Regions from separate parts of the Comamonas jiangduensis genome, predicted to be linked through region 3. Evidence: predicted binding sites of a transcription regulator. Region 3 holds the regulator's gene; each other region holds the start of a gene.
The links. Region 3 encodes LexA, which represses DNA repair genes until DNA is damaged. Its sites were predicted from a motif close to ACTGTATNNNNATACAGT; they were not measured.

Region 1: the regulator LexA is predicted to act here: its motif matches at 3,701-3,718, upstream of QEP12_RS09075 (DNA topoisomerase IV subunit B).
Region 2: the regulator LexA is predicted to act here: its motif matches at 4,684-4,701, upstream of recA (recombinase RecA).

What each region holds. Positions count from the first base shown of each region.
Region 1 covers NZ_JARXOV010000009.1:80,613-88,091, reverse strand. The annotation lists gene bamC (NlpB/DapX family lipoprotein) at 1-298, opposite strand, end outside; gene dapA (4-hydroxy-tetrahydrodipicolinate synthase) at 350-1,246, opposite strand; gene QEP12_RS09090 (class I SAM-dependent methyltransferase) at 1,459-2,052, opposite strand; gene QEP12_RS09085 (hypothetical protein) at 2,168-2,332, opposite strand; gene QEP12_RS09080 (MFS transporter) at 2,343-3,539, opposite strand; gene QEP12_RS09075 (DNA topoisomerase IV subunit B) at 3,752-5,731, shown strand; gene QEP12_RS09070 (lytic transglycosylase domain-containing protein) at 5,874-6,746, shown strand; gene parC (DNA topoisomerase IV subunit A) at 6,824-7,479, shown strand, end outside.
Region 2 covers NZ_JARXOV010000005.1:121,311-128,789, reverse strand. The annotation lists gene QEP12_RS06015 (tripartite tricarboxylate transporter substrate binding protein BugE) at 1-325, opposite strand, end outside; gene QEP12_RS06010 (LysR substrate-binding domain-containing protein) at 447-1,424, shown strand; gene QEP12_RS06005 (sensor histidine kinase) at 1,452-2,927, opposite strand; gene QEP12_RS06000 (response regulator) at 3,119-3,793, opposite strand; gene QEP12_RS05995 (MarR family winged helix-turn-helix transcriptional regulator) at 4,120-4,623, opposite strand; gene recA (recombinase RecA) at 4,764-5,888, shown strand; gene recX (recombination regulator RecX) at 5,957-6,412, shown strand; gene QEP12_RS05980 (MgtC/SapB family protein) at 6,444-7,479, opposite strand, start outside.
Region 3 covers NZ_JARXOV010000023.1:34,397-41,875, reverse strand. The annotation lists gene lpxK (tetraacyldisaccharide 4'-kinase) at 1-211, shown strand, start outside; gene QEP12_RS15730 (Trm112 family protein) at 237-419, shown strand; gene kdsB (3-deoxy-manno-octulosonate cytidylyltransferase) at 425-1,186, shown strand; gene adk (adenylate kinase) at 1,590-2,246, shown strand; gene QEP12_RS15715 (asparaginase) at 2,348-3,298, opposite strand; gene lexA (transcriptional repressor LexA) at 3,372-4,043, shown strand; gene QEP12_RS15705 (hypothetical protein) at 4,137-4,400, shown strand; gene QEP12_RS15700 (hypothetical protein) at 4,575-4,736, shown strand; gene QEP12_RS15695 (D-2-hydroxyacid dehydrogenase family protein) at 4,988-5,989, shown strand; gene QEP12_RS15690 (hypothetical protein) at 6,006-6,443, opposite strand; gene QEP12_RS15685 (DNA polymerase III subunit chi) at 6,443-6,898, opposite strand; gene QEP12_RS15680 (leucyl aminopeptidase) at 6,898-7,479, opposite strand, start outside.

The sequences.
Region 1 (7,479 bases), on a different contig from region 3:
CCAGCCAGCGCTTGTCGCCATCGCGCTTGATTTCGACATCCCCCACTTGCAGGGGCGCTGCGCGCTCCACCGTGGGCACCTGGGCTTGGCCTGCTTGCAAAGCCACCGCAGAGACGGAGCGGTCAGGCGCTGCGCTGTAGCGGGTGTCTTTGGTCAGCTGTGTCAGGTCTGGAGGGACTTCCAGCGTGCTGGCCTTCTTGGCGCTCTTGTAGTCGATCTTGCTCTCTTCGATGACGGAGCATGCAGACAGTGCGACGGCCAAGCCGATCAGGCTTAAGCGGGCGGTAGTTTGGGTCACTTTCACGCGGAAATTCCTCGGGTGATGCAAAGACGGTTAAAGCAATGCGAATTAAATCAAACCTGCATTGCGCAGCGCGGTTTCTACCACAGGCTGGTACGCGGCCGACAACTCGGTCATGGGCAGGCGCAGCGTGCCGCCACAGTGGCCCATGCGTGCCACGGCCCATTTGACGGGGATGGGGTTGGCTTCGATGAACAAGTGCTTGTGCAAAGGCATGAGCTTGAACTGGATTTCCATGGCGCGCTGGATGTTGCCAGCCAGCGCTGCGGCGCACAGCTCGCTCATCAGGCGCGGAGCGACGTTGGCCGTCACCGAGACGTTACCGTGGCCGCCGCACAGCATCAGGGCTACGGCGGTGGGGTCGTCACCGGAGTACACGCCAAAGCCCTGGGGCACATCGCGGATCAGCCACTGGGCGCGTTCGATGTTGCCGGTGGCTTCCTTGATGCCGAAGATGGAGTCGATTTGCGCCAGGCGCAGCACGGTGTCGTGCTGCATATCGGCCACGGAGCGGCCGGGCACGTTGTAGAGCATCATGGGCAGGTCGCCCACGGCTTCTGCAATGGCCTTGAAGTGCTGGTACTGGCCTTCTTGCGTAGGCTTGTTGTAGTAGGGCACCACTTGCAGCTGGCTGTCGGCACCCACACTCTTGGCAAATTTGGCCAGCTCAATCGCTTCATGCGTGCTGTTGGCACCGCAGCCAGCCATCACGGGCACGCGGCCTGCGGCTTGCTCCACGGACACGCGAATGATTTCGCAATGTTCCTCCACGTTCACGGTAGGGGATTCACCCGTGGTGCCCACGACGCCAATGCAGTTGGTGCCTTCGGCAACATGCCAGTCAATCAATTTGCGCAGGCTGGGGTAGTCGACGCTACCGTCCTCGTGCATAGGGGTGACAAGGGCGACGATGCTGCCTTTCAAGGCGACTGTAGATGTGGTCATGACCGCAAGAGAAAACGGAAAAAGGGCATTCTAACGACTGCGCAAACGGACATCGCAAGCAATGTATGCGCGTTGACCCTAGGCAACATGCGCGGGTCACGCTAGTCCAAGCAGATGCTTTGAAAAAAGTAGCTGTTAGCGCAAGTTATACAGCGTTTTTGAGGATGAATCTATCGCAAAAGTTGATTCTTACTGCGCTGGCAGCTCCTGTTTTAGATGTGCGCTGGCAAGGGCGACGCCATCAGCGGTAAAGGAGGCGGTGTAGCATGCCTAGCATTGATCGCCACCATGCGTTGCACCACGCGCTCGGGTGCTGTGCGAAGCCCGTGTTCGTAAGCCACGATGTGCCAGCCTGCGCACACTTGCAGCAATTCGCCGGGGGCAAGCAAGAAATCGGGGCGCGAGGGTCTGCCGTAGGCTTCGTTGCCTTGGGCAAACGTTTCATAAAGCAGTGCGCCACCTTCGCGCACGCTGGCCAGCAACTGCGGCCACAGGGGGCGCCACAGGTAGTTGGTGACCACCACCGCATCAAACTGCTGGCCCGGCAGCGGCCATGCTGCATTTTCGATATCGGCTTGCACCGCCTGGATGCTTGCGGGTAGCTGGGCCAGTGCGTCAGGGTTGCGGTCAATCCCTGTCACGCGATGGCCTAAACCTTGCAGATAGGCCGCATGCCTGCCAGTGCCGCAAGCCACGTCCAAAACGTGGGCCTGTGAAGGCAGCAAGTGGGCAAAGCGTTGAATCCATTCAGAGGGCGCAGCCACGCTGGCTGTGGCAGGGGGCGAAGGGGGCAAAGAACTCGGCATAGTGCTGCCAACTATAGGCCAGCGCCGCACAAGGCCTGGGCAAACCACGGCTGCAGTAGCAGCATCCGTCCAGGGCCAGGGTAAGGCGGCTTCACGTGGGAGCGCGTGGCTCAGCTCAAAAGCAGGCCCACACCTGGTCGGCCAGCGTGAGCATGAATTCCGGGCGTGTGTACAGTGCAAACACCGCCAGCAAGGCAGCCAGCACGACGGCCCAAATTAGCGCCCGCAGCCACGTGGGCAGCGGTGCAGCGTGGGGAGGGGTGTGGGGTGCGGGCGTCATGCCAGTCATATTAAGCGGCGACGGCGGTTTTGCGCTGCAGGGGGGCTTCACGCACAGGCAGATTGACCAGTGCGGCAAACACGCCCAGGGCAATCGACAAGTACCACACCATGTGGTAGTTGCCATTCACGTCGTACAGGTAGCCGCCCAGCCACACCCCCATAAAACTGCCGATCTGGTGGCTGAAGAAGACAAAGCCGCCCAGCATGGATAGGTGCTGCACCCCAAAAATCTGGGCAATGGTGGCATTGGTCAGCGGCACGGTCGACAACCACAGAAAGCCCATGGCCGCAGTAAAGAGGTAGACCGACCAAGGCGTCAGCGGCAGCAGCAAGAACAGGATGGTGACCACGGAGCGCATGCCGTAAATGCCCGACAGCACATAGCGCTTGTGCATGGGGTATTTTTGGCCCAGATGGCCCGCCAGGTAAGTGCCAAAAATATTGAACAGCCCCACCAGCGCCAGGCCAATGCTGGCCACGTGCGGTGGCAGGCCAAAGTCTTTCAGGTAGCTGGGCATGTGCACGCCGATGAACATCACCTGAAAGCCGCAGACAAAGTAACCGCAGAGCAGCAGCACAAAGCTGGGGTTGGTCCATGCTTCTTTGAGTGCTTGGCCCACGGTTTGCTCACGCTGTGGCGCAGCGCCCGCGCCAAAGCCGGGCTCGCGCAGGCCAAAGGCCAGCACGGCAATGATGAGGACCATCGCCGCCAAAATCAGCAAGGCATTGCTCCAGCCAAACTGTGCAATCAGCGTGCCTTCGACGGGCACCATGAAAAATTGGCCAAACGAGCCCGCCGCTGCCGTTACCCCCATGGCCCAGCTGCGGCGCTGGGGCGGAATCTGGCGCCCTAGCACGCCGTAGATCACGGCATAGGTGGTACCGGCCTGCGCCGCGCCAATCACCACGCCGGTGGTCAAGGCAAACAACAAGGTATTGGGCGACAAGGCCATGCCCACCAGCCCCAGTGCATACAGCACCGCGCCACACAGCAGCACCTTGAAGGCGCCGATGCGGTCGGCAATCATGCCGACAAAAATGCCAAACACTCCCCACGACAGGTTCTGGATGGCAATTGCCAGCGAAAAGCTCTCGCGCGTCCAGCCCATGTCTTGCGTGATGGGCAGCAGCCACAGGCCAAAGCCGTGGCGTATGCCCATGGCCAGTGTGACGACCATGCCCCCGCACAGCAGGACTTGCAGCATGGGCAAACGCTGCGTGGATGACGGTGGTGTGTTGTATTGCATATGCCGCAATGTAGCGAAACACGCTGCGCAAAGCTGCAACATACGGGATACGGATTGCGCAAAGCAGCCATCGAATGGCACGATGGTTGTTTTGCGCAAGCCGGAGTTCCCGATTGGTTACTGTGAATTTATCCAGCACCGAGCTGTGGCCGGAACTACAATCCGCCCCCATGGCAGCTAAACCCTCTACTTCTGCATCCGCTTATTCGGAAGGCTCAATCCGCGTCCTCAAGGGCTTGGAGCCCGTCAAGCAGCGCCCCGGCATGTACACCCGTACCGACAACCCCTTGCACATCCTGCAAGAGGTGATCGACAACGCGGCCGACGAAGCCCTGGCCGGATACGGCAAAAAAATCAAAGTCACGTTGCACGCCGACGGCTCGGTCAGTGTCGAAGACGATGGCCGTGGCATTCCCTTCGGCCTGCACCCGGAAGAAGGGGCGCCGGTGGTGGAATTGGTCTTCACCCGCCTGCACGCGGGCGGCAAGTTTGACAAAGGCAATGGCGGTGCGTACAGCTTCTCGGGCGGTCTGCACGGCGTGGGCGTGTCGGTGACGAATGCGCTGTCCACACGCTTGGAAGTCACGGTGTTCCGTGATGGCCAAGTCGCCAGCTTGACCTTCTCGGGCGGTGATGTGGTGGAGCCCCTCATCACCCGCCCCATCGCCAGCGGCGACCGCAAGCAAGGCACCACGGTGCGCGTGTGGCCCGACGCTAAATACTTTGACAGCGCCAACCTGCCCATGGGCGAGCTGGTGCACCTGCTGCGCTCCAAGGCCGTGCTCATGCCCGGCGTCAGCGTCACGCTGACCAACGAGAAAAACAAAGACGTTCAGCAGTGGCAATACAAGGGCGGCCTCAAAGACTATCTGGAGCAATCCCTCACCGCCGACGCCGTCATCCCGCTGCTCGAAGGCGAAGGCTATGCCGACAAGCACAGCGAAGCTTTTAGTGAAGGCGAGGGTGCCGCGTGGTGCCTGGCCTTTACCGAGCTGGGCGCGCCCATGCGCGAGAGCTATGTCAACCTGATTCCCACCACCGCCGGCGGCACGCACGAAAGCGGCCTGCGCGATGGTCTGTTCCAGGCCGTCAAAAGTTTTATCGAGTTGCATGCGCTGCTGCCCAAGGGCGTCAAGCTCATGCCCGACGACGTGTTCGCGCGTGCCAGCTTTGTGCTGAGCGCTAAGGTGCTCGATCCGCAATTCCAGGGCCAGGTCAAAGAAAAGCTCAACAGCCGCGATGCCGTGCGTCTGGTCTCGGGCTTTGTGAAGCCCGCCATGGAACTGTGGCTCAACGCCCATGTGGAGCACGGCAAAAAGCTGGCCGAGTTGGCCATCAAGGCCGCGCAAACCCGCCAAAAAGCGGGCCAGAAGGTGGAAAAGCGCAAGGGAAGCGGCGTGGCCGTGCTGCCGGGCAAGCTCACCGATTGCGAAAGCCGCGACATTGCCGACAACGAGGTGTTTCTGGTGGAGGGCGACTCCGCCGGTGGCTCCGCCAAAATGGGCCGCAACAAAGAGACGCAAGCCGTGCTGCCGCTGCGCGGCAAGGTGCTCAACACCTGGGAAGTGGACCGTGACCGCCTGTTTGCCAACAACGAGGTGCACGACATTTCGGTAGCGATTGGTGTCGATCCCCATGGCCCCCACGACGAGCCCGACCTCTCCGGCCTGCGCTACGGCAAGATTTGCATCTTGAGCGATGCGGACGTGGACGGCTCCCACATCCAGGTGCTGCTGCTCACGCTGTTCTTCAAACACTTCCCCAAGCTGATTGAAACTGGCCATGTGTACATCGCCCTGCCGCCGCTGTTCCGGGTCGATGTACCTGCCCGCGGCAAAAAGCCAGCGGCCAAGGTGTACGCACTGGATGAGGGCGAGCTCAATGCCATCCTCGACAAAGCCGCCAAGGAAGGCGTGGCGCGTGAGAAGTGCCAGATCAGCCGCTTCAAGGGCTTGGGCGAGATGAATGCCGAGCAACTGTGGGAAACCACACTCAACCCCGACACGCGCCGCCTGCTGCCGGTGCAAGTCAGCGGGCTGGATGCCATTGCCTCTGCGGAAATCTTCGACCAGCTCATGGGCAAGGGCGAAGCCGCCGCGCGCCGCGAGCTGATGGAGCTGCACGGCGACGAAGTGGTGGTGGACATCTAAAGTGCCCCGGCTGCCGTGCCCACAGCAGCTGCGCACTTGTCTGACGCCATCTTCAGCATTCGGGTGGAATGGGCCAAATCCCTGCGCGCGTTGAGGGTGTAGGGCTTGGGCAAATCGCCCACCGGGTGCTTAATTGCGAGCAATGACTAACAACAATCCAACCTCCATAGCCATTCGCAATCTTTGCCGCCGTGTCTCGGCGCGGCTGCGTGGTGGATTGGCGCGCGCCCTGTGCGTGGCGGTGGGGTTGGGTGCGGTGTCGCTCGCCCAGGCGCAGACTTGGTTTTTTGTAGACCCCAGCGGCGTGCTGCATTACGCCAATGAGCGGGTGGACGAGCGTTACCAGCGCTTTTCCATGAGCACGCTGGAGCCGGGCGATGGCCCCCTGTTTGTCGATATCCGCAACGCGGCTGCGCAGCTGGCAGTGGCTTCGGAGAAAGACCGCCACGCCGCCACGCGTTACTTTGCCAGCAGCGTGGGCTACAAGCTGCATGCCAAGCACATCCGTGCGGCAGCCACCAAAGTGGGGGTGGACGAGCAATTGCTCAAAGCCATCGCCACGGCAGAGTCGGGCTTTAACGCCTCGGCAGTGTCTCCCGCAGGGGCGATTGGGCTGATGCAAGTCATCCCCGATACGGCAGCGCGCTTTGGTGTGGCGGGCGATCCAAAACGCTCGATTGCGCAAAAACTCAAAGACCCGGCCATCAATGTGCCCGTCAGCGCGCGCTATGTGCGCTATCTGCAAAGCCTGTTCCCCGGGCGCACTGACCTGGTCTTAGCCGCCTACAACGCTGGCGAAGGCGCGGTGCAGCGCTATGGCAACAAAATTCCGCCGTACAAAGAAACCCAAAACTACGTCAAAACCGTGATGACTCTGTACGCTAGCCTGCAATCCACCCTGGCCGCTGACAGCAGCGTCAGCCTGTATGGTGGCACTGCACAGCTCACGCGCAGCCCCACGGATGACAGCCGCTTTCGCATGACCTTACCAGCAGGCTCCGCAGTGCAAAACTGACGGGGCCTGCCGCACCCCATGAGCAGGGATGGGCGTTGGAGGAGACGCCCGCCACTGCTGCCAATAACGAAGAAACCATGAGCGATCAACCCGAAGTCGAAGCTATCTCCACTCCCGCCAAGCCCCAGTTGCTGGACTTGGCCACCCAGGCCGCAGGCGACGCGCTGGAGCTGGGCCAGTACGCCCAGCGTGCGTATCTGGAATACGCGCTCAGCGTGGTCAAGGGCCGCGCTCTGCCCGACGTGGCCGACGGCATGAAGCCCGTGCAGCGCCGCATTCTGTATGCCATGGACCGCATGGGCCTGAGCTATTCCGGCACCAACAACAACACGGCGGCCAAGCCCGTCAAATCTGCCCGTGTGGTGGGTGATGTGCTGGGCCGCTTTCACCCGCACGGCGACCAGTCAGCCTACGACGCGCTGGTACGCATGGCCCAGGACTTCAACCAGCGCTACCCGCTGATCGACGGCCAGGGCAACTTTGGCAGCCGCGACGGCGACGGCGCCGCCGCCATGCGCTACACCGAGGCGCGCCTGTCCAAAATCACCACGCTGCTGCTGGATGAAATCGACGAAGGCACGGTCAACTTTGTGCCCAACTACGACGGCAGCACCCAAGAGCCCAGCCAACTGCCTGCACGCCTGCCGTTTTCGCTGCTCAACGGTGCCAGCGGCATTGCCGTGGGCATGGCCACTGAAATCCCCAGCCACAACCTGCGCGAAGTGGCCGACGC
Region 2 (7,479 bases), on a different contig from region 3:
CGTTGTAGGGCAGCTTGGTGTAGACGGCGGGGTTCACGCCGTGGGTCGACAGGGTGGCGATGCCGAAGGTCAGACCGTCGGTGGCACGAGCCACTTCGGCCATGCCGATGGAGCCACCAGCACCCGCCTTGTTTTCAATCACTACAGGCTGGCCCAGCAGCTTGGTCAGCACGTCTTGCATGTTGCGCGGCACCATGTCGGTCGAGCCACCTGCGGGGAACGGCACGATGATGCGCAACGGACGTGTGTCTTGGGCCATCGCCATGCCAGATACAGAAACGGTAGCAGCCACGGCGACTGCAGAGAGAAAGTGACGACGTTGCATCGCGGGGCTCCCATGCTGAAAAAACAGCTTATCTATAAGACCAGCGCATAGATTAGGGTAAATACTGCTGGCAACCAAACAAATAGTCCTATTGTTATTATTCCCCTAAGGAATACGAACCGTGTCTACCAGCTTACTTCCCTTGCGCCGTTTAACGCCCCCTGTGCATTTGCTGCGGGCGTTCTCCACCGTCGCGCGCTTTGGTGGCGTCTCGCGCGCGGCGGAAGCGCTGCACCTGACGCAAAGTGCTGTGAGCAAGCAGATCCAGGAGCTGGAGAAGTGGGTGGGCGTGGATTTGTTTGAGCGCAGCCGCAAGCGGCTGACCCTCACACCGGCGGGCGAGCGCTACGAGAAAGCCGTGCGCACACTTCTGTCGCAACTGGAATCAGCCACGCTGGAGTTAATCACCAGCACCGACGGCGGCGGCGCCTTGCACCTGTCCAGCTTGCCCACCTTTGGCGCCAGTTGGTTGATTCCGCGCTTGCCGCAGTTTCAGCAGCAGCACCCCCAGGTCACGCTGCACTTTGAACCGTACAGCTACGACCCTGAAAGCCCCAACCTGGATTGCTCCATCCAATTTGGCGAAGGCCACTGGCCAGGCACCCGGGCGCACTATCTGGATGGCCAAGACGTCGCCCTGATTGCCCCGCCCGCCAGTTTGGGGGGGCCCGCCATTCACACCCCTGCCGACGTGGCCCAGTACACACGGCTGCGCCACCTGACCATTCCGCACGCTTGGATGACTTGGGCGCAGGCGTGGGAGGTGCAAAACATTGACCCCTTGGCGGGCCTGCAGTTTGACCAGTTTCAAACCATCATCCAGGCCGTGATGGCGGGCATGGGCGTGGCCTTGGTGCCGCGCTGCCTGGTGGAAGGGCAAATTGCCAAGGGCTTGGTCCGTGAACCCCTGCCCAACCACGGGCTGGTGAGCAATCTGGGCTACTGGCTGTGCTACCCCGAATCGCGGGCCAATATTGCGCCGCTGGTGGCCTTTCGCAACTGGCTGCTGCAGCAGGCGCGCCCGTACAAAGAACCCACCTCCAACAACTTGGCAACACAACAAAAGCGTAGCAGGCAGCGCTCTATCAGCAACGAATAGCGCATCTATTTATACTGAAATCCTTATTTAATCGGCGCTAGCTGCTTGCAATAAGATTGCAGAGCGCATGGCACGAAAGCGCACCGTAAACAGCGCGCCGGGTGGATGGCGCTGCGGTTGGGCATCTTCCAGCACCACCTCGGCGCCGTGCTGGCGCGCAATTTCCTGCACGATGGGCAGCCCCAGCCCGGAGCCGTCTGCCTCCGAGCCCAGTGCGCGGTAAAACGGCTGAAACACCAGGTCGCGCTCGTCCTGGGGCACGCCCGGGCCGGTGTCCTCCACCTGCAGCAACACCACGCGCGCCAGCAAATCGGGCAGCACGCGCACCGTCACCACGGCGGGTTTTTCTGCGCTGGACGGGCTGTAGTTGATGGCGTTGGAGATCAAATTGCGCACCATTTCCTTGAGCAGCGTGGCATTGCCTTGCAGCCACACACCAGCCGCTCTCGGCTCCGCCCCCTCATAGCCCATATCCACATGCTTATCCAGGGCCAGCGGCAGCAGGTCCTGCATCACCTCAATCACCAGCGCCGCCAAATCACAGGGTGTGCGCTGCAGCCCGGTGCCCGCCCCTTCGGCGCGCGCCAGCGACAGCAGCTGGTTGACGGTGTGCGTCGCCCGCATGCTGGAGCGCCCAATTTGCTCCAGAGAGCGCTTGAGCTCCCCCGTGCTGGTGCCTTCGCGCTGCGCCAGATCGGCCTGCATGCGCAGCCCCGCCAGCGGAGTTTTGAGCTGGTGCGCCGCATCGGCCAGAAAACGCTTTTGCGTGGCCAGCGACTCATTGAGGCGGCGCAGCAAGTCATTCACCGCATCCACCAGTGGCACCACTTCCATCGGCACCCCCCGGTGGTTCAGGGGCGACAAATCTTCGGGCTTGCGCGCGCGAATGCGCTCTTCCAGGCGGCTGAGCGGCTTGATGCCGCGCGCCAGTGCCAGCCACACCAGCAGCACCGCCAGTGGCAAGATGACGAACTGCGGCAGCATCACCCCCTTGATGATTTCCGCCGCCAGCACGCTGCGCTTTTCCCGCGTCTCGGCCACCTGCACCAGCGCCAGGGCGTTGTCCGTGCTCAACGGCAGGCGCACCCACATGGCAGCCACGCGAATGTCAATCCCGCGCAACTCATCATCGCGCAGCACCACCTCGCCAGCCGGCATGTTGTAGCGCGGGTGCGCAGCGGGAAAGTCGCGGTCGCCCGCCAGGAATTCGCCCTGGGGGTCCAGCACTTGGTAGAACACCATGTCGGATTCGTCGGCGCGCAAAATCTCCGAGGCAGGCTGCGGCAGGTTGAACTGGATGCGCCCATCCGGCTCCACGATGATGAGCTGGGCCAGCGCATGCACGTTGTACTCCAGCGCGCGGTCAAAGGGCTTATTGGCCAGCGACTGCGCCACCAGCCAGGTCAGCGCCAAGCTCACGGGCCACAGCAGCAGCAAGGGCGTGAGCATCCAGTCCAGAATTTCTCCGAACAAGGAACGCTGTTCACGCTGGAATATCTTCACAGTGCCTGCCCGTCTTTCAAGGCTTTTTGGCCTCTAGCGCTTACAGCACCAGCGCAGAAAGCTATGTTTTCAGAACCGCCCGCCCCTAGCAACTCGTAGGTTTGCGCCCCAAACGCAGCGCAACGCCGCAGGCAGCCCCAGCGGTACGACAAGGCAAAGCTACGGTGCATCAGGGATGGGAGAAACGGCGCTCAGGACGGTATTTTTTCGAGGCAATACCCCAGCCCCCGCACCGTGGCGATGCGAATCGGGCCGCGTTCGATTTTTTTGCGCAGGCGGTGGATATACACCTCAATCGCATTGTTGCTCACCTCTTCGCCCCACTCGCACAGGCGCTCCACCAACTGGTCTTTGCTCACCAGGCGACCAGCGCGCTGCAGCAGCACCTCCAGCAGGCCCAGTTCGCGCGCGCTCAACTCCACCATTTTGCCGTCAATGGTGGCCACCCGCCCGGCCTGGTCATACACCAAGGGGCCGTGTTTGATGGAGCTGCTTGTGCCCCCCATGCCACGGCGCGTCAGCGCGCGCACGCGCGCTTCCAGCTCTTGCAGGCTGAAAGGCTTGGCCATGTAGTCGTCTGCCCCAAAGTCCAGCCCTTGCACGCGCTCGTCCACGCTGTCTGCCGCCGTCAAAATCAGCACCGGCAAGCTGTCTCCCCGGCCCCGCATGCGTTTGAGCACTTCCAGCCCGTGCATGCGCGGCAGGCCCAAATCCAAAATCAGCAAATCAAACTGGTTGTTGGTGACCAGGGCGGTGTCGGCCTCAATGCCGTTGGCCACGTGGTCCACCACGGCTCCGGCACCGCGCAGACTGCGCAGCAAACCATCGGCCAGTACTTGATCATCTTCTGCAATGAGGATGCGCATTGCTTGTCTCCTTGCTGCACCGCGCTCTGGGGTCGCTGGCTGCAGCGTGCCTGCCACTTCACACCGGATGCCCGTTCAGAGGCACCACCTGTCACCCAATTCTAGAAGTCGGCACGCACGCGCCCTACAGGTGTTTACGCGGGTGCTGCGCTGCAACACAGAACGCAGCGACTGCCCGGCAAGAGGGCTGCTGGCCAAGCGCTGAAGCACCGATCCCCCCACCCGGCACATCGAAGAGGTGCGTCGGAGGCAAGGTGCGAAACCGCAGGCTGGCTCAGCGTACGAGCAGGCGCAGCAACGACGTATCCCGGGCGGGATTGGCGGGTCTAAGCCACGCCACCCACCTCGCTGCCGTAAGCCTCCAGACCAATGCGCACCACCGTGGCCACGTCTTGGCCCACCGCCTCCACAAACTCGGCCTCGGCCTGCTGCACCGCACGCTGAAAGGCCGCATGCCACTCACGTCCGGCGTCGGTATAGCGCACGCGCTTGGCACGGCGGTCATGGGGATCGGCCTCGCGCAGCACCAGCCCCCAGGCCTCGCACTGGTCCACCACATCCAGCATGGCCTGCTTGCTCATGCCCGCGCGCTCGGCCAGATCGGTAATGCGGTCGCCCTGCAGCGACAGGTGGCGCGTGATGTGAATGTGCGCCGCGCCCACCTTGTCGCGCACCGCCAGATTGGACAGCGCCAGCGGCGTTTCATCGTCTTGCGCCATCAGGCTGCGCACCCGCGCATCGAACTTGCGCAGCGCATGGCCCAGCAAGCGCCCGAAATGCGTTTGCCGCCACGCTTCATCGGCCTGCAAAGAAGGAGATTTCACAGACATAGTCAGTTTTACGAATAGTCATGCAACTTGACTATATATATTTTTAAAAGCCCCTACACTACTGTTCAAGCATCCAGCCTGTGAACAACCACAGGGGGTGCACTTGTGAAGTCCGCCCTCTCTTTCTTCAAGGAAACGCCATGAACGCCGTCGCACGCAACACCCCTGACGCCAACAGCGAAAAATCCAAAGCACTGGCCGCCGCGCTGGCCCAAATTGAAAAGCAATTTGGCAAAGGCACCATCATGAAGCTGGGCGAAGGCGAAGCGATTGAAGACATCCAGGTGGTGTCCACTGGCTCGCTGGGGCTGGACATTGCCTTGGGCGTGGGTGGCTTGCCCCGTGGCCGGGTGATTGAAATCTACGGCCCCGAATCTTCGGGCAAGACCACGTTGACGCTGCAAGTGATTGCCGAAATGCAAAAACTGGCCGGCACGTGCGCCTTCATCGACGCCGAGCACGCGCTGGACACCGGCTACGCCCAAAAGCTGGGCGTGAACCTGAACGACCTGTTGATCAGCCAGCCGGACACCGGCGAACAAGCGCTCGAAATTTGCGACAGCCTGGTGCGCTCGGGCGCGGTCGATCTGATCGTCATCGACTCGGTGGCGGCTTTGGTGCCCAAGGCCGAAATTGAAGGCGACATGGGCGACAGCCTGCCCGGTTTGCAAGCTCGCTTGATGAGCCAAGCCCTGCGCAAGTTGACGGCCACCATCAAAAAGACCAATTGCACGGTCATTTTCATCAACCAGATCCGTATGAAGATTGGCGTGATGTTCGGCTCGCCCGAAACCACCACCGGCGGTAACGCGCTGAAGTTCTACGCCTCGGTGCGTCTGGACATCCGCCGCACCGGCACCATCAAAAAGGGCGACAACGCGATTGGTAACGAAACCAAGGTCAAGGTCGTCAAGAACAAGGTATCGCCTCCCTTCAAGACCGCCGAGTTCGACATTCTGTTTGGTGAAGGCATCAGCCGCGAAGGTGAAATTTTGGACATGGCGGTCGAAGCCAAGCTGCTGGAGAAATCTGGCGCCTGGTACGCCTACAACGGCGAAAAGATTGGCCAAGGCCGTGACAACGCCCGCGAGTTCCTCAAAGAAAACCGTGCGCTGGCCATCGAAATTGAAAACAAGGTGCGCGAAAGCCTGGGTATCAGCTTGGTAGCCACGGGTGAAGGCGATGCACCCAACAAACCAGCCAAGGGCAAAAAGGCCGACAAGACAGCCGCCAGTGCTGCCGACGAAGACGGCGTGATCGGTTAATCAAGTTCAGCATCAAAAAGGCTGCTGGCGCTTACCTATCAAGCGTCAGCAGCTATTTTTTTAATACCATGGGTTTTCACAAGCTATCACTGACGGGCCGTGCCCTCAAACTGCTCTCACAGCGCGAACACTCGCGACTGGAGCTGGAGCGCAAGCTGGCACCGCACGTGGAAGAAGGGGAAGACCTCGGTGCCGTGCTGGACGCGCTGGAAGCCAAAAACTTCATCAACCCCGAGCGCGTAGCGCAATCGGTGCTGTACCGGCGCAGCAGCAAACTGGGCACCAGCCGCGTGCTGCAAGAGCTGCGTAGCAAAGGGTTGGATGACGACACCGTGCGCGCTGCGGCCGAGCAACTCAAAGACACCGAGCACGCGCGCGCCTGGGAGGTCTGGCTGCGCAAGTTTGGCGAGGTGCCCACCACGCCGCAGGAACGCATGAAGCAGATGCGCTTTCTGGCCAGCCGTGGCTTTGGCGGCGAGGTGGTCAACAAGGTGGTGCGCGGCCAAGCGCCGCAAGCCGACTAAACGCCGCAGCCTCCCAAGCACCGCGGCACACTCAGCCAACCAGCAAACCCAGGCTGCCGCAGACCACCATCACCAGCAAACCACCGATCACCCAAGCGCCATAGCGCCAGCCCCCGCTGGCCAAGGCCAGCACACCTTTGCTAACGCAACTGGCCGCCAGCACGGCCCCAATGCCCCAGCGCGCCACCTCCACTTGCATGCTGCCGTTGGCAAACAATTGCGCCACCCCTGCGGCAGCGGCCTGCACTTCGGCCAGCGCCACCATCACCGCCGCCGCCAGTGCGCCGGCATGCCCAAACCTGTGTCCCAACCACGCTGCCAGCAACGACACGCCGGCAATCAAGCCGGCAATCAGCAAAGCATGCGTCAGTTTGAAAGCTCCGGATTTTTCGGGCGCCTGCACATGGGAGGCATCGGCATGGACATGGGTATGCGCCTTGGCCAGCAGCACCGCCGTCACCGCCAGCAAGCCCAGCACCGCCCCCGCAAAGCCCCATTGCACGGCTTGCAACAAGGCAGGCGACACCGTGGCAACCACGGCCACAAACAGCAGCAGTGAGGCCAAATTGGCCAGCAGCGCCGCTGCCGCACAGGGCAGGGTCAGGCGCTGGTCCGCTTGGGCTTGCTGGCCCAAGCTGGTGACTGCCGCTGTCGAAGACGCAAAACCCGCACAAAACCCGGCAATGGCCAGTCCCCAGCGCGCCCCCAGAATGCGCTGCGCAAAGTGGCCCACCATGCCCACCGCCATCACCAGCACCACAATGCGCCAGACCATCATGGGGCTCACGGCGCCCCAGGGGTCGATGGCTTCGCTGGGGAGCAAAGGCATCACCACCAGTGCGGCGGCCCCCAGCAGCAGGGCATCTTGAATTTCTTTTTCACTGATCCATTCGCGGCTGATTTTTTGCAGCGGCGCCTTGGCCTGCAACAAAATCGCCACCACCACGCCCAAGGTGGCGGCCAGCGCGGGCTCTTTGGCCGCCAGGCCACCCAGCACCATCACCATGAGCACGGCCACCTCTCCGGTCATGCCAGGGTCGTCCTTGGCACTGAGCAGGTAGGTGGCC
Region 3 (7,479 bases):
GGCCAGCACCGAAGCCCTGCCAGATCACTACAATTTTGAAAGCTGGAAGCGCCCGTCTGGTGAGCGCATGCAAGTGATTTGCACCGAAAAAGATGCCGCCAAGCTCTGGCAGCAATGCCCTGACGCCTTGGCGGTGCCTTTGCACCTTCACGTGGATCAAGGCTATTTTGATCTGCTAGATAAGCATCCGTGCCTATCATCCCCCTCTTAATACAGAACACCACTGGTACACCGCTATGGACTCCAAACTGCTTGAACTCTTGGTCTGCCCCGTCACCAAAGGCCCTTTGCGCTTTGACAAAGAGCGCCAGGAGCTGATCTCGCAAAGCGCCCGCTTGGCCTACCCCGTGCGCGACGGCATGCCCATCTTGCTGGAAAACGAAGCCCGCCCCCTGGAAGACAGCGAACTGGAAGGCTAAACACCGTGGGCTTTACCGTTCTCATCCCCGCGCGACTGGCCTCCAGCCGTCTGCCCAACAAACCGCTGGCAGACATTGCAGGCTTGCCCATGGTGGTGCGTGTAGCACTGCAAGCACGCCAAAGTGCTGCCGACCGTGTGGTGGTGGCCGCCGACGATGCCTCTATCGTGCAAGCGTGTACCACCCATGGGGTCAAAGCGCTGCTGACCCGTGCTGACCACCCCAGCGGCAGCGACCGTTTGGCCGAAGCCTGCGCCCAATTGGGCCTGCATGGCGACGACCTGGTGGTCAACGTGCAAGGGGATGAGCCGCTGATAGACCCCGCCTTGATTGACGCCGTGGCACAGGTGCTTGCCTGCGCACCCAGTGCCAGCATGGGCACCGCCGCCCACCGCATTGCCACCCTGGCTGACTATCTGAACCCCAATGTGGTCAAAGTCGTGTGCAACGCCCAGGGCCTGGCGCACTACTTCAGCCGCGCCCCTATTCCCTTCAACCGCGACCATGCCGACACGCAATGGTGGAGCGAAAACAGCGACCACGCGCCGCTGCGCCATGTGGGTATATACGCGTACAAAGCGGGGTTTTTGCGCAGCTTTCCACAACTCACGCCTGCGCCCACGGAGCAGCTGGAATCACTGGAACAATTGCGCGCCCTGTGGCACGGCCATCAAATCGCCGTGCACATTACACGAAAGCCACCCGGCACAGGCGTAGACACGCCAGAAGATTTGGAACGTGTACGCACGCTCTTGCGCCACGCTTAAGCCAAAACATTTCAGGAATTTCTGAAAAATGAATGAAAAATAAGAGCAGTTAGCGCTTGAATTTCCAAGAGATGCCATGCATTCCAATGGCAAACTCAACACAGACATGCGCCAAATGCTCCTATTTTCAGAAATTACACAGCAATGTCTTCTACAAGACATATCTGTCAATTATCAACACAGTATGCTTTGTGTATAGCGAATAAGCACTCTGAGCACCGCCTGTCAAGTCACTGGCATCGCCCCCGAGAAACGACGCAGACGCGAAGTACTGGCAACTTTGTAAGTCAAAAATAAGGGCGTGCATGCTATCCTTGAACAGATATCAAGCGGTAGCCGCCTGCTTTTTTGCTGCATCAAAACGCCCCGCTTCGCCAAGAATTTCTATATATCGAGGATCTCCATGAAACTGATTTTGTTGGGCGCTCCCGGCGCCGGCAAAGGCACACAAGCTGCTTTTATTTGCCAGAAGTTCGGCATTCCCCAAATCTCCACGGGTGACATGCTGCGCGCCGCCGTGAAGGCTGGCACACCTTTGGGCCTGCAAGCCAAGGCCGTGATGGAAGCTGGACAGCTGGTGAGCGACGACCTAATCATCAACTTGGTCAAAGAACGCATCGCCCAAGCCGATTGCGCCAACGGTTTCTTGTTCGATGGCTTCCCCCGCACCATCCCACAGGCCGACGCCATGAAGGCTGCGGGCGTGGATCTGGACTACGTGCTGGAAATCGACGTTCCTTTTGACGCCATCATCGAGCGCATGAGCGGTCGCCGCTCGCACCCTGCATCGGGTCGCACCTACCACGTCAAGTTCAACCCACCGAAGGTGGAAGGCAAGGACGACGTGACCGGCGAAGACCTGGTACAGCGTGACGATGACAAGGAAGAGACTGTCAAAAAGCGTCTGGATGTGTACAGCAACCAAACGCGTCCTTTGGTGGACTACTACCAAGCTTGGGCCAAGCAAGACCCAGCCAAGGCTCCCCAGTACCGAGCCATCAGCGGCATGGGCTCTGTCGAAGAAATCACGGCGCGCGCTTTCCAAGCCTTGGGCGCCTGATCTTTTTACACACTCCATAAAAAAGCTGCCCTAGAGGCAGCTTTTTTATGTGCATTGCAGCCACGCAGCGCCACACGCATTCCACACGCAAAGCGTGTGCACTAGTTTTGCAGCAGCGCCAGCATCAGACTGATGCGTGCCTTGACAGGACCAAGCGGCGTCACCGCCGCGTCCTGCTCGCCATCGGCCAGCACAATCTGCCCCTGCTCGCAGCGCGTAGTCCGCCACACCATCACGCCTTGGGCCGTGGCACGCTGCAGTGCTTGCTGCAAGGCTTGGTGAATAGACCCATTGCCCGTGCCTGCCACCACGAGGCCCTGCACGCCCGCCACCACCAACGCATCTACCGCAGCAGGCCGCGCTGCCGCGGTACTGGTCACCAACTCCACCCACGGCCAATGCTGGGCATCGCGCTCCCACACTGCCGATGCCATTTCAGGCAATACCACGGCTGCAGATGCACGCTGCAGCCAACGCACACGCCCCTCCTCGACCCAAGCTACAGGCCCCTGTGCTCCAGAGGAGAAGGCATGTACGCGGTACGGATGCACCTTGCGCAGCCATTGCGCGCCATGCACCTCGCCCGCCGCAGTCACCCACACGCCGGCCACGCCATCAGCGGCACAAATCACTGCATCCCGCAAATTGGCAGGGCCGTCGACCGACAAAGCCGTGGCGGGGCGCATCGCACATGTCATGACCACAGGTTTCACCGGCCGCAGCACGCACTGCAAGAACCAAGCCGTCTCTTCCAATGTATCGGTGCCATGGGTAATCACTACACCTTCCACATCAGCTTGATCCAGCCATTTGCTGCACGCCTGCGCCAGCTGCTGCCAAGTCGTGATATCCATGTCTTTGCTGTCGAGTTGCGCAACCTGTTCAGCCTCGAATACGAAATGCTCTGGCAGGCAGTGGTCAACAATCGGCTGCAACAACTGTGCAACATCAATCTGCCCTGGCTGGTAGCCAACACCACCTCCATGGGCGCTGCCCTGGCCCGCAATTGTCCCCCCCATCCCCAAGATCACAATTTTTCTTGTTGTAGACACTTGCACACCTCACGAAACTGGTTAAAAATACAGGTACTGGATAAACAAACAGTTATCCTTCAAAAGGACAGGCATGGAGCACACCACCCTCACCCCCAGACAGCAGCAGATTCTGGATCTCATTCAAGAAGCCATCTCCCGCACAGGCGCGCCGCCAACACGCGCCGAGATTGCGCGCACCCTGGGGTTCCGGTCTGCCAATGCAGCAGAAGAGCACCTCAAGGCTTTGGCACGCAAAGGCGTACTTGAATTGGTCAGCGGCACTTCGCGTGGCATTCGCTTGGTCAGCGAGACCGTGCGCAACATTAACGCCGCCCGTGGCACACACTTTGACCTGCCAATGGCTGCCATGCAACCTCTTTGGTTACCGCTGGTGGGCCGCGTCGCTGCAGGGTCGCCCATTTTGGCGCAAGAGCACATTGACCAAAGTTTCGCCGTCGAGAGTTCCATGTTTGCCAGCAAACCCGACTACCTTTTGCGCGTGCGTGGCATGTCGATGCGCGATGCCGGCATCTTGGACGGGGATTTACTCGCGGTGCAATCCACCCGAGAAGCCCGCAACGGTCAAATCGTGGTGGCACGCCTCGGTGATGAAGTTACCGTCAAGCGTTTGCGCAAATCCGCTCACGGGATTGAGCTGCTGCCTGAAAACCCTGACTACCCCATCATCCAAGTCGGTGAAGAAGAAAATTTTGCGATCGAAGGCCTGGCGGTTGGCCTGATCCGCAACGCCATCCAGCTCTAAAAAAGCCATCCCCCCCTCCATGCATGCGGCCATTTGCGCTGCAGGGATTGCTGTCGCCTGTTTTATCTCAATTTCTCCACCAAGGAGTACGCCATGCACCTTTTGCACTGCCCATTGCCTCTGCCACATATCGAAACTGCGCGCACATCCGCCAGCAACCAAAATACTTTCTGCGATGTGTCGTTGCGCACCGTGACTTGCAAAACTTGCACCGGGAATGTCCGTTTAATGCGCCGCAGTAAAGACAAGGACAGCAATCGTTTTGCCTTATCCGGCAAATTAGCGGATGTTTGTGCGGCGCTGGATGCTTTGGCTGCGCAAGAAGTGCGCAACACATGGCGCGTCGCAGCACATTAATGCTGCACAACCCATCGTCCACCACACGCCACTCTTGGCCCTTCACCCAAACATCAAAAACACCTGACAACAAATAGCGTGAATAAGCCCGAATCAGTTCCCGATAATTGCTGCACGATGCAACCAACGGTTCTCACCGATTCATACAGTTGCGCCATACCCGCAGGAGGATTTATGAGCACTACGCCGTATTCCACATCACGCCAACCTGTTATGCCCAGCAGCGGCGGGTTAATGGGCCGCAGCTTCACCTACCGCACCGCTGAAAAAACCGATGTGCGCGTGACTTGGGAGCGCGCCAAGGCCCAGTTGCAACACCCACCCAAACCAGCTTAGGCACTTGCATGAAGTGCAAAAATAGGAGCTAGCAGCGCTTTTTCCGCTTAGCTCAAGAGCCTAATTGGCATATACCCCTCAACCGCTCGTGCAACTAAAACTGCACGAATGTCGCAGTTGCATACACGATATGCCCCTAACCACGGGCTTCATGCACTCAGGCTATAGGACAATACGCGGGGTACAGCAGTCCTTGCATGCTATTTGCAATGCATGCTTTTCTTGGCTCCAGCAGCAAGCCCCTATTGCCCATGAATATTGTCATCCTCGACGACTACCAAGATGCTGTGCGCAAGCTGCAATGCGCAGCGCTCTTGGATGGTTTTACGACCAAAGTCTTTACCAACACGGTCAAAGGTGTGGGTCAACTCGCGGTGCGCTTGCGCGATGCAGACGTCATCGTCCTGATACGAGAGCGCACGCCGATTAGCCGGCAATTGATTGAGAAACTGCCCAAGTTAAAACTTATTGCGCAGGTAGGCAAAGCAGGGCCCCACATCGACGTTCAGGCTTGCACCGACCACGGCGTTCTGATTGCAGAGGGCGTAGGCTCACCAGTTGCGCCTGCTGAGCTGACATGGGCACTCATCATGGCTGCCACAAGGCGCCTGCCGCAATACATCTCTAACCTCAAACATGGTGCATGGCAACAATCAGGGTTAAAGACAGCCTCTATGCCCCCCAATTTTGCCTTGGGTACCTCGCTGCGAGGGCGCACATTAGGCATTTGGGGTTATGGTCGAATCGGCCAGTTGGTGGCAGGCTATGGCAAGGCATTTGGCATGCAAGTCACCATCTGGGGCAGTGAATCTTCCCGCATAAAAGCCCAGCAAGATGGGTATGCGGCCGCTGCAAGCCAAGAATCCTTTTTTGCTCACAGCGACGTGCTGTCCTTACACCTGCGACTTAATGCGCAAACCCAACATATTGTGCAAGGCCAAGACCTAGCACTCATGAAACCCACAGCATTGCTGGTAAATACAGCACGTGCAGAACTGATAGCGCCCGATGCGCTGGTGACCGCCTTGCAGCGCGGCCGTCCCGGCTTAGCCGCTATTGACGTCTTTGAGAGCGAGCCTATTTTGCAAGGCCAGTCCCTGCTGCGGATGGAAAACTGCATCTGCACGCCCCACATTGGATATGTAGAGCAAGACAGCTATGAACTGTACTTCGGGGCTGCGTTTGACAACGTGCGTAACTTTGCACAAGGTACGCCTAGCAATATTTTGAACCCTGAAGCTGCACCACGTTAGGACAGCTGAGCATCAATCAAAGCTGATCGGTTTGGGAGCGCATATGCGCCAGCTCTTGGGCGATGGCCTCATGCACGGCACTGCTCACCAGGCGCTCAACATCAGCGCGAATCGCTTGATACAGCGATTGGGTGTGCAGTTGCACCATGTCTGCCAGCGCATAGCGCAAACGCTCCTCCAAAGTCTCATCCAGGCGAGCCATGACATTGGCCTGCATAGACTGCGCTATATCCACCAAGCACTGCTGCGTTGGCAGTTCTGGCGCGCCGGCAGTTTTCGCCAGAGGTGCTGCGGACTCCGCAACATCTTGCACAAACGGCGCATCCACCGGCTCTGGCAAATGCTCTTGCGACACAGCGAAGTTGGGAGCAGTCAGCATCGTCTCAGCGTCTGGAACTACATCAGTGAGCGTCGGCACGAAACGCGGAGGATGCCGTGTATCCATAGCAGCCATCACCGATCTCCTTGCAGTACCAAGTCAAACCGCTCAATCGCATGTCCTGCACTTTGGTAACTGCGCCAACGCCCACGGGCCAATGCACGATCTTGTTCATCAAAGCTGGACACCACCTCTACCACTTTGCTGAACGACTCAAAACCTTGTGGCATTTCCGGCCCCAAATTCAGCAGCACCTCACGGTGCGTGCTGAGCTGAGCAGCTTCCACCAGCACCACGGGAGCCAAAGCAAAAAGCTCTGCATCATCGCCTTGTACTGCATGGGCCAAAAACTCATGCCCTGCAAACTTCCACAGACGTGCAGACAGTTGCAGCAGCCGCTCCAGCGGAGCAACCACGGTCACACGTGCGTCGTGGCGCAATGCTTTGCGAATAAAACGGCACGCATAGTCCAACTTATCTGGTGCGTTGAAGTGAAAAGCCACCTGTGGGCTAGAGGTTGTGTCAGTCATCAGACTTGAAGCGCCTTCGCTTTTACCGCCGCTGTTTGAGGCGCCAATGCAGTCTTCGAGGCAGATTTGCGCGCAGGCTTGGTTGCCTCTGGCGCTTTACGCGTCTTGGCCACAGGTTGCTGCGCTGCATCCAGCAGATACTGCACCAGCAAAGGCACAGGACGACCTGTTGCCCCCTTTGCAGCCCCTTCCTTCCATGCGGTACCCGCGATATCCAAATGCGCCCAGGGCATATCGCCCACGAAACGCTGCAGGAATTTAGCCGCAGTGATAGAGCCACCAGCGCGGCCAGCCACATTACCCACGTCCGCGAAATTGCTCTTGAGGCCTTCGGAATAATCATCATCCAAAGGCATGCGCCAGCACAGGTCATGACTCTTTTCACCTGCCTGCTGCAATGCCTGGCCCAGTGCCTCTTGGTTGGCGTACATACCCGAGCGTACACCGCCCAGGGCAATTACACACGCACCCGTCAACGTTGCGATGTCGACCACGGCAGCCGGTTTAAAGCGTGCAGCATAGGTCAGCGCATCGCACAGCACCAAGCGCCCTTCAGCATCAGTATTCAAAATTTCGATGGT